3 linked regions of the Prochlorococcus marinus str. MIT 0912 genome follow. The protein of the gene in region 3 binds, or shares a complex with, the protein of the main gene of each other region. Links are inferred from orthologs where the notes say so. Each region holds a gene or a part of one and is shown on either strand. Other genes may lie near its edges. The genes, in order: O5640_RS10680, accC and accD.

Region 1 (3,030 bases), 1.7 Mb from region 3 along the record:
CTTGTAGAGCATGTAAAGGTTGTAAGTGCTATCGGTAAGACTATTGAAGGAGCTTACATAGACTCATGCTTTGTCCCTGAAATGCTAAGTCGCTTCAAAACTGCAAGAAGAAAAGTTTTAAATGCAATGGAGTTAGCTCAAAAGAAAGGGATCAGCATTACAGCTCTAGGTGGATTTACCTCAATAATTTTTGAAAATTTTAATTTGCTTCAAAATCAACAAGTTAGAAATACAACTCTTGATTGGCAAAGGTTTACCACTGGTAATACTCATACAGCTTGGGTGATTTGTAGACAGTTAGAGCAAAATGCACCCCAAGTAGGAATTGATTTGCGCAAATCCAAAGTGGCTGTTGTTGGCGCTACTGGGGATATTGGTAGTGCTGTTTGTAGGTGGCTCTCTAATCGAACTGGTGTTTCTGAACTTCTTTTAGTTGCTAGACAACAAAAGCCTTTACTTGAACTTCAATCGCAACTTGGAGGAGGGAAAATTCTTAGCCTTGATGAGGCTTTACCTGAAGCAGATATCGTGATTTGGGTCGCAAGCATGCCTAAAACTTTAGAAATTGACCCATCTAAAATTAAAAGACCGTGCTTAATGATTGATGGTGGATATCCAAAAAATCTAGGTGAGAAGTTTTCAGGACCCGGAATACACGTCTTAAAGGGTGGAATAGTTCAATTTTTCAAAGATATTGGTTGGAGCATGATGGAATTAGCTGAGATGGAAAATCCTAAAAGAGAAATGTTTGCGTGTTTTGCTGAAGCAATGCTTCTTGAATTCGAGAATTGTCATACCAATTTCAGTTGGGGGAGGAATAATATTACTTTGGAAAAGATGGATTTCATTGGCAAAGCTTCTGAAAGGCATGGGTTTTCTGCTGTTGGTTTGAAATCAAATATTCAGACATCAACCGTCTGATCATTTGGTTACTTTTTTTTATGGCTAGACGTTTTCTTCTCGAATTTGAAAAACCTCTTGTTGAATTGGAGAATCAAATTGATCAAATTAGAGAATTGGCAAGAGATTCAGAGGTTGATGTAAGTCAGCAACTTCTACAATTGGAAACTCTTGCAGCAAGAAGGCGAGAAGAAATATTTAATGCTCTCTCACCAGCTCAAAAGATTCAAGTAGCTAGACATCCTCAAAGACCAAGCACGCTTGATTACATACAGATGTTTTGTGAAGACTGGGTTGAGTTACATGGAGACAGGAATGGAACTGATGATCAAGCTCTAATAGGAGGATTAGCTCGAATAGGTGAGAAATCTGTTCTTCTCATTGGACAACAAAAAGGCAGAGATACAAAAGAGAATGTTGCAAGAAACTTTGGTATGGCAAAGCCAGGAGGTTACAGAAAAGCTCTGAGGCTAATGGATCATGCTGATCGCTTTGGTATTCCAATAATCTCTTTCATAGACACTCCTGGGGCTTATGCAGGCCTTATAGCAGAAGAACAAGGACAGGGAGAGGCAATCGCGGTGAATTTGCGTGAAATGTTTAGGCTTAAAGTCCCCATAATTGCAACTGTAATTGGGGAAGGTGGATCTGGTGGCGCTCTAGGGATAGGCGTCGCAGACAGGTTGCTTATGTTTGAACATAGTGTTTACACAGTTGCAAGCCCTGAAGCTTGTGCATCGATTTTATGGAGAGACGCTGCCAAGGCTCCTGAGGCAGCATCATCATTGAAAATCACTGGACCTGATCTTATGAAGTTAGGAATTGTTGACGAGGTCTTAAAAGAGCCATCTGGGGGGAATAATTGGGCCCCGCTTCAGGCAGGAGATACTTTGAAAAATGCTATAGAGAAGCATTTATCCGAATTATTAGCTTTATCCTCTGATGAATTAAGAGACAACAGATATTCAAAATTTAGAAAAATGGGGAAATTTTTGGAAACTCAGTCTATCGAAAGTGAAATTTCAGTTTAAAGTTTCAATGTTTGCTTCTAACTTTCTTGTCAACAGTATTAATTACGGGTGCTTCTAGAGGAATTGGTAGAGCGGCTGCTAAAGCTTTTGCTTACTCTGGGTGGGATTTATTACTTTTAGCCAGGTCTGAAGATGATCTCAAAACATTAGTTGAAGAAATCGATAATAAAGAAGTTAAGGTCTTCTACAAATCTATTGACCTGAGTAATCCCAAAAATATTTCTAAGGGAATATTTGAATTAATGAATAATGGTCTGATTCCCTCAGTTTTGATAAACAATGCTGGGGTTGCTTGGACTGGAGACCTTTTATCCATGCCACTTGAAAAATGGGAATGGATCATGCAAATGAATCTCACCAGCATCTTTCAGGTTTGCTCTGAGGTGGTTCCTTTGATGAGAAAAAAAGGAGGATTAGTTATCAATGTTAGTAGTCATGCTTCTCGAAATATTTTTCCACAATGGGGAGCCTATTGTGTTTCTAAAGCAGCTTTAGCAAGTTTTACTAAATGCTTAGCAGAAGAAGAACGTAAGAATTTAATACGTGCATGCACACTTACACTTGGGTCGGTAAATTCATCTCTTTGGGATTCTGATACCGTCGGCATGCAATTTGACAGAGATTCGATGCTCTCAGTTGATCAAGTGGCATTTGAACTTTTACATCTTGCTAATCAGCCAATTGATCAAATTATCGAGGATATAACTCTTATGCCTGCTGCAGGAGCATTTTAATTTTGTGCTCTTATTTCGCGAACAAGAGATTCAACTTTCTTAAGATCTTTAATACCTGGAGATATTTCCAGTCGACTAGAGGCATCAATTCCATTAGGTCTAAGTTTAGAAAAGATTTCAGGAATTATTTCTGCAGATATCCCACCAGCTAAGATCCAAGGGACTTTAAAAGTTTTTTCAACTAGTAATTCTATTGGTACTCTTTTTCCAGTACCACCAAGGGATTTATCATCCCATGCATCTAAGAGAATAGCATCAATATTATTCTCATATTGACTTATAACTTTTAAATCATTTATAGATTTTAATCTGAAGGCTTTCCATAATTTAAGTGTTGGAAATTCATTTTTTAATTCACGACAGTA
Region 2 (3,079 bases), 1.3 Mb from region 3 along the record:
CAAACCTCCTCTAGAAGATCTTGGCAATTCAGGTTCATCATCAAAATATGAAGATCTTCTTGCTTGATCTGTTGCAATACCTCTCAGTCGAACACTTTCATAAGCAAAGAAAACAGTGGTTCCAGCAAGCAAAAACTGTCCAAACTGAAGGATAGGGTCTAAACGCCATCCTTGAAAAAAAAGTATCCCGCCACATAACAAACCAATAGCGGCAAAAAATACATCGTAATCCCTTGCCAATGCTGGCTTAAAAGATCTAAGAAAATATAGGCCAGCTCCGCATACAGCTAGAACTATGCCAACAATGCTGGCCCAATTTAGACTGGCATTGACCAAGTTTGCCCTCTTAAATAAACATTTTCAGGTTGAAAACAACCTTATATTTATCAGTCTATGGCATAAATAGCTGTTTGCTAGGGCTATCTACTCAATGCATCTTTTTGACTCACCCAAATCAAAGCAGCAGCAGCAGGTGCAACTATCAAAGCGCCAGCGGCAAGAAAACTCCCTATCATTCCAACAGCAGAACTAGTAGAAGCTTGACTAGAAGCTCCAGCACTAAGGAACAAATTTAAAAAATGAAAAGTCATTTAAGCTAATTCTTATGCAAGACCGAGTAATCTTACGCAATAAAAGATGATTTATACCATCTATTCAATAATGCTTTTAGCTTTGTTATGCCTTTGTTAATGAAAAGTCTTCCAACCCTACATTTTTTAATGGGTTTTTTTATAGGTTCGCTAACCCTTGCATTCCTGCTCAGAATTATTTTGACTTGGTACCCAAAAGTAGATTTAAGAAATGGTTTATGGCCAATTATCTTCTTGCCAACTGAACCTGTACTTGTAGCTACTCGAAAAATTGTGGCTCCAATAGGAGGAGTAGATGTTACTCCAATTATTTGGGTAGGTCTTTTAAGCCTTTTTAGAGAATTGTTTCTTGGTCAACAAGGTTTACTAACTCAAATTATATTTTGATCTTAAGAGCTTTTTACAGCATTTCTTGTTCAACAAACTTTGTATGAACATCCCCTTTTTTAAATTCTTTTCTCTTAAGTAATTTCAAATGAAAGTCAATAGTAGTTGTAATTCCTGTGACTGCACATTCGTTTAAAGCCCTTTCCATGCGTTTAAGTGCAGCTTCTCTATCTCTCCCCCAAACAATTAATTTTCCTATTAAAGAATCATAAAAAGGAGGTATATCATAACCAGTATAAACATGGCTATCTACCCTAACACCAGGTCCGCCAGGAGGTAGCCAACCTGTGATTTTGCCTGGAGAGGGTCTGAAATTATGAGTAGGATCTTCAGCATTGATTCTGCATTCAATTGCATGTCCTTCAAGCTTGATCTCTGATTGACTAAATTTTAATTTTTCTCCTCCTGCAATTCTTAGTTGTTCTGATATGAGATCCATACCAGTAACTAATTCCGTTACAGGATGCTCCACTTGTATTCGAGTATTCATTTCCATAAAGTAGAAGTTTCCTTGACGATCCAGTAAGAATTCAACCGTCCCAGCACCTTCGTAATTGATACTTTTTGCTGCTGCAACAGCTGCTTCTCCCATCTGTAATCTCAACTGATCATCTAAAGCTGGACTTGGTGATTCCTCTAACAATTTCTGATGCCGTCTTTGAATCGAGCAATCTCTCTCTCCAAGGTGCACAACATTCCCATAACGATCAGCAAGAATCTGAACCTCTACATGCCTTGGGCGATCGATAAATTTCTCCATATATAGCCCTGGATTACCAAATGCAGCTTCTGCTTCCCCCTGTGCAGCTTTGAAAAGATTATCCAATTCATCAGAGTGTCCGACTAAACGCATTCCTCTTCCACCACCTCCTGCTGTTGCTTTAATCATTACTGGATAGCCCATTTCAGAGGCCAGCTGAGAAGCCTCTTCAATGCTCTCTAACAAACCTTCACTTCCAGGAACAGTTGGAACTCCAACCTTCTGCATAGTCGATTTAGCAGTCGACTTATCACCCATTGAACGTATTGCATGAGGAGATGGACCTACAAAAATAAGCCCATGGTCTCCGCAAATCTCTGCAAAACGATCATTCTCAGCTAAAAAGCCATAACCAGGATGTATAGCATCAACACCTCGTGATGTTGCAGCAGCTAGTATGTTCGGAATATTTAGATAACTTTTACTACTAGGGGAATCTCCAACGCAAACAGCCTCATCAGCTAATTGGACGTGAAGAGCATTCTTATCAACAGTGCTGTACACAGCTACAGTTGCAATCCCCATCTCGCGACAGCTACGGAGAATTCTTAAAGCTATTTCGCCACGATTAGCTATCAGCAATTTGCCTATGGGCATTCAAATTTATTAAGGCCACAGGCGGATCGTATCAGTATTAGTGCCCAAGACAGAAACGGATTAAGTAGAAGCTTAATAGGTTTAGCATTATGATCATGGTTACTTGGTGCTTAACTGAGTTAACTTGCGGATGTGGCGGAATTGGTATACGCGCATGTCTAAGGAACATGTGGCTTCGGCCTTGCGAGTTCAAGTCTCGCCATCCGCATTTTCAAAACTAAAGCTCATCAATAAATGAGTAATGATCCTTTAGCAATTATCTTTGTCTCAAATGGACCAGGTGAACTAGCTACTTGGGTTAAGCCACTTGCTAAAGAGCTTCATAAACAAATTCCGCTAAGACCTAGAGAAAAGGCTTCTTCAATATCATTAAATCTTGTCTTGGTTCCATGCCCGAACGCAACTGGCAAAGAAAGTCTCGTTGCAAAAAAATGGTTGCAATTTGAAAATATAATAAAAGCAAAAAACTTCTGGAAGCTTCTCATACAACCTAAAAAATTTGGTTCATGGCCATCCAAAGGATTAGTAATTTTTTTAGGAGGAGATCAATTTTGGAGCGTTCTGCTCTCAGCAAGATTGGGATATTTACATATGACATACGCAGAATGGATCACAAGATGGCCTTTTTGGAATAATCGTATTGTCGCGATGTCGAAAAGTATTGTTGAAAAACTACCAAGACGAATTCAAAAACGATGTTCAGTAATTGGAGACCTGACAGCTGACTTAACAGAAACTGCAAAAA
Region 3 (2,993 bases):
TTTTGTTACTGCTGAGAGATTTACTTGGACTGGAATCAAATTGTTACTAATGCTTTTTATTTGTAGTTGAGAAATGCTTACATCTTCACTTGTTACTTTTCTAATGGTTTTTAATTGTGGATAAACTCTTTCTTTAATTGAAGTTGAATTTATCGCGCTTAAAGAATGAGTTGGACCAATCAACCAATGAATCATGTCAAAAGCATGGGTGCCTAACGCACCCAATACTCCTCCTCCAGAATCTTCATCTGAATACCAATTCCATGGTCTATCTGGATTAGCTCTGCTACTCATTAGCCAATCTAGTTTTACAAAATATGGGTCATCTAATTTCTTTTCGTTAATTATTCTCTTTGCTTGCATGAATAGTGGAACCGCTCGATATTCGTAATCGACAGCAATTTTTAAATTTCTTTTGAGAGCATTTCTTTGAAGCTCTTTTACCTCTTCAGAATTTAAGCAAGTTGGCTTTTCAAGTAAAAGATGTTTTCCCGCTTTGATTGCCTCCATTGCTAGTTCGTATCTAGGCGCTGGAGGAGTCGCTATGATTATTCCCTCAACTTCAGAATCATTTACCAAATCCTTCCAGCTCTCAAAAGCACAAAGATTGTGCTTTTGAGAGGCTTCTTTAAGCCTTTCTGGCCGGGGATGCCACAATCCCACAAGCTCAATATTCTTATTAGATAATGATGCAGGAATATGAACACTTTCACCGAAACCTAGTCCTGCAATTGCAATGCGAAGCGGATTTTCTGTATTGATCATTCTTTTAAATAATTGATGAGTTTAAACATTTTCGCAGCTATCTGAAATCAAATCATCTAATAGTTTATCCCCATTAGCGTCTTCCCATTTTGCTGATAAATTCTTTTTACCATTAACTGAAATATCCTTGAATTTATTAGTCATACAATTGATTTTCATTATATAAATATTCTCCTCTATTTCCTTTGAAGTAATAGAGTCAATTTTTATGTATTTTGTGGTTAGTTCTATTATTCCTTTTTTTTCAATATCAATACTATCTATATCTAAATATTGAACTCCCGCAGGCGCTCGACTAACTTCAACCCAATTAGTATTGGCTCCATATGCTTTATTCTTGCTATTTAATAAAATTACTAATATTAATACTAATATATTCAAGAGAAAATTAAATTTATTTGTGATCTTTTGATTTATATTAAGCATTAGTTTGTAACTTTGCCTCTTCTGTCTTATGTAATCGAAGTATCTTTGCCAAAGTTTCTTTAAGTTCTGTTCTTGGTACAATGGTATCTACGAAACCGTGATCTTGAAGATATTCTGCTGTTTGAAAATTATCAGGAAGTTTTTCTCTCAGTGTTTGTTCAATTACTCTTCTCCCTGCAAATCCAATAAGTGCTTTGGGTTCTGCAAGTATTAAATCTCCAAGCATGGCAAAGCTAGCAGTAACTCCTCCTGTGGTGGGATGTGTAAGCAAAGGCATATAGAGCAACTGTGCATCTCTATGTCGTTCAAGCGCTCCTGAGATTTTTGCCATTTGCATCAGACTTAACATACCTTCTTGCATTCGCGCACCACCCGAAGCGCAAACAATTAGCAATGGCAGCTTTTCTTTAGTTGAATGTTCGATAAGTCTTGTGATCTTCTCCCCTACAACAGATCCCATTGAGCCACCCATGAATCTGAAATCCATTACGGCTAATGCCATCGGAATAGAATTAACCTCGCATGTCCCTGTTAATACTCCATCTTTAAGTCCAGTGCTTGCTTGACTTTCTCTGAGCCTATCTGCGTAAGCTCGTCGATCTTTAAAACCTAGAGGGTCAACTGGAGTTAAATGATTATTGATTGATTTGAACGTATTTGGATCAGAAATTATTCTTATTCTCTCTTCGCTATCTATCCGATTGTGGTGATTGCAGTTACTACAGACGCTGCAATTATCTATTAAATCTTTTCTATAAACTACTTGTCCGCATTCTGGGCATTTTTCCCATAGCCCATCACTTTCTTCAGATTCCTGAGTGACTTTGCCTACAAATTGGCCTTTCCTTCTATCAGCAAACCAGTCGAATAAGGACACTGCTTTTCTGTGATTGAATTTATTTAATTTAATACCTTGTGTACCTTTAAAGCTATTAGAAAATTTAAATCTTATCTATAATCCATGAAAAAAATATCCCAATTGATAGAAATGGCGCAAACGGAAATTGTTGAAATGGCTTTAATCTTTTAGTAATTTTTCCATATAAACTATATATAGCTGATAATAAAAATGAAATGCATATTGATAAAAAGCTCAGTTCAATACCAATCCATATTGTACTAATAGAAGTGAGTTTTATATCACCCATACCTAATGAATTTATTCCAAAAATCTTATAACTTGTATAACTTATTGAATACATTATTATAAAGATAATAATCATTGAAAAAGAATTATTCAAAATTAATTCTTTAACATCTATTTTTTCGTTTGATAAGCCTTGATATAGCAAGTAAACAATACCTATTATGGCTAACAGACTTAGTTTGTTTTCACTAATTAGCATTGTGTTTATATCTTCTATCGATATAGAAAGCAAAATATATAAAAGTATAAAAGTAAAGAATATGATAATCACTATTAATTATTAACTTTATATATTAAGAATAGATATTATTAGCTTGAACTGATTGATTTTGTTATCCGGCCGCTTTTTTCTCTTCTATCATTTTATGAATAATAGGTGTAAGAATAAGCTCCATAGCAAATCCCATTTTCCCTCCGTTAACAACAATACTTGTAGGACTTGACATGAAGGAATCGTGTATCATTCCTAATAAGTACTGGAAGTCAATTCCCCATTTTTCTCTTGAACCTTTTCTAAAATGGATAATTACAAAACTTTCGTCAGGTGTAGGTATGTTTCTGCAAATAAATGGGTTTGACGTATCAATTGTAGGTACTCTTTGGAAGTTGATATCTGTTCGACTAAATTGTGGGCATATGTGATTAATGTAATCAG

The links.
Region 1: the proteins of accD (region 3) and O5640_RS10680 are in contact, whole or in part, in a solved structure (PDB 8UXZ), measured with the Escherichia coli proteins. The link is inferred for Prochlorococcus marinus str. MIT 0912 from one-to-one orthologs.
Region 2: the proteins of accD (region 3) and accC are in contact, whole or in part, in a solved structure (PDB 8UXZ), measured with the Escherichia coli proteins. The link is inferred for Prochlorococcus marinus str. MIT 0912 from one-to-one orthologs.

What each region holds. Positions count from the first base shown.
Region 1 is NZ_CP114783.1:1,871,698-1,874,727, forward strand. What follows is about bases 69-2,936. They hold O5640_RS10680 (acetyl-CoA carboxylase carboxyltransferase subunit alpha), read left to right. Parts: upstream 69-941; coding sequence 942-1,931; downstream 1,932-2,936. Other genes in these bases: O5640_RS10675 (long-chain acyl-[acyl-carrier-protein] reductase), read left to right, coding at 69-921; O5640_RS10685 (SDR family oxidoreductase), read left to right, coding at 1,958-2,665; O5640_RS10690 (phosphoribosylanthranilate isomerase), read right to left, coding at 2,662-2,936. In the rest of the region: more of O5640_RS10675, read left to right, coding at 1-68; more of O5640_RS10690, read right to left, coding at 2,937-3,030. UniProt on the Escherichia coli protein: Component of the acetyl coenzyme A carboxylase (ACC) complex. First, biotin carboxylase catalyzes the carboxylation of biotin on its carrier protein (BCCP) and then the CO(2) group is transferred by the carboxyltransferase to acetyl-CoA to form malonyl-CoA.
Region 2 is NZ_CP114783.1:1,453,699-1,456,777, reverse strand. Bases 163-3,079 are described here. They hold accC (acetyl-CoA carboxylase biotin carboxylase subunit), read right to left. Parts: upstream 2,335-3,079; coding sequence 991-2,334; downstream 163-990. Other genes in these bases: O5640_RS08375 (glycosyl transferase), read left to right, coding at 2,569-3,079; O5640_RS08390 (YggT family protein), read left to right, coding at 678-977; psbX (photosystem II reaction center protein PsbX), read right to left, coding at 420-590; O5640_RS08400 (Ycf66 family protein), read right to left, coding at 163-336. Also shown: more of O5640_RS08400, read right to left, coding at 1-162. UniProt on the Escherichia coli protein: This protein is a component of the acetyl coenzyme A carboxylase complex; first, biotin carboxylase catalyzes the carboxylation of the carrier protein and then the transcarboxylase transfers the carboxyl group to form malonyl-CoA.
Region 3 is NZ_CP114783.1:195,987-198,979, forward strand. The notes cover bases 127-2,957. They hold accD (acetyl-CoA carboxylase, carboxyltransferase subunit beta), read right to left. Parts: upstream 2,069-2,957; coding sequence 1,184-2,068; downstream 127-1,183. Other genes in these bases: O5640_RS01005 (Gfo/Idh/MocA family protein), read right to left, coding at 127-765; O5640_RS01010 (hypothetical protein), read right to left, coding at 787-1,191; O5640_RS01020 (prepilin peptidase), read right to left, coding at 2,133-2,609; O5640_RS01025 (phosphoribulokinase), read right to left, coding at 2,671-2,957. Outside these bases: more of O5640_RS01005, read right to left, coding at 1-126; more of O5640_RS01025, read right to left, coding at 2,958-2,993.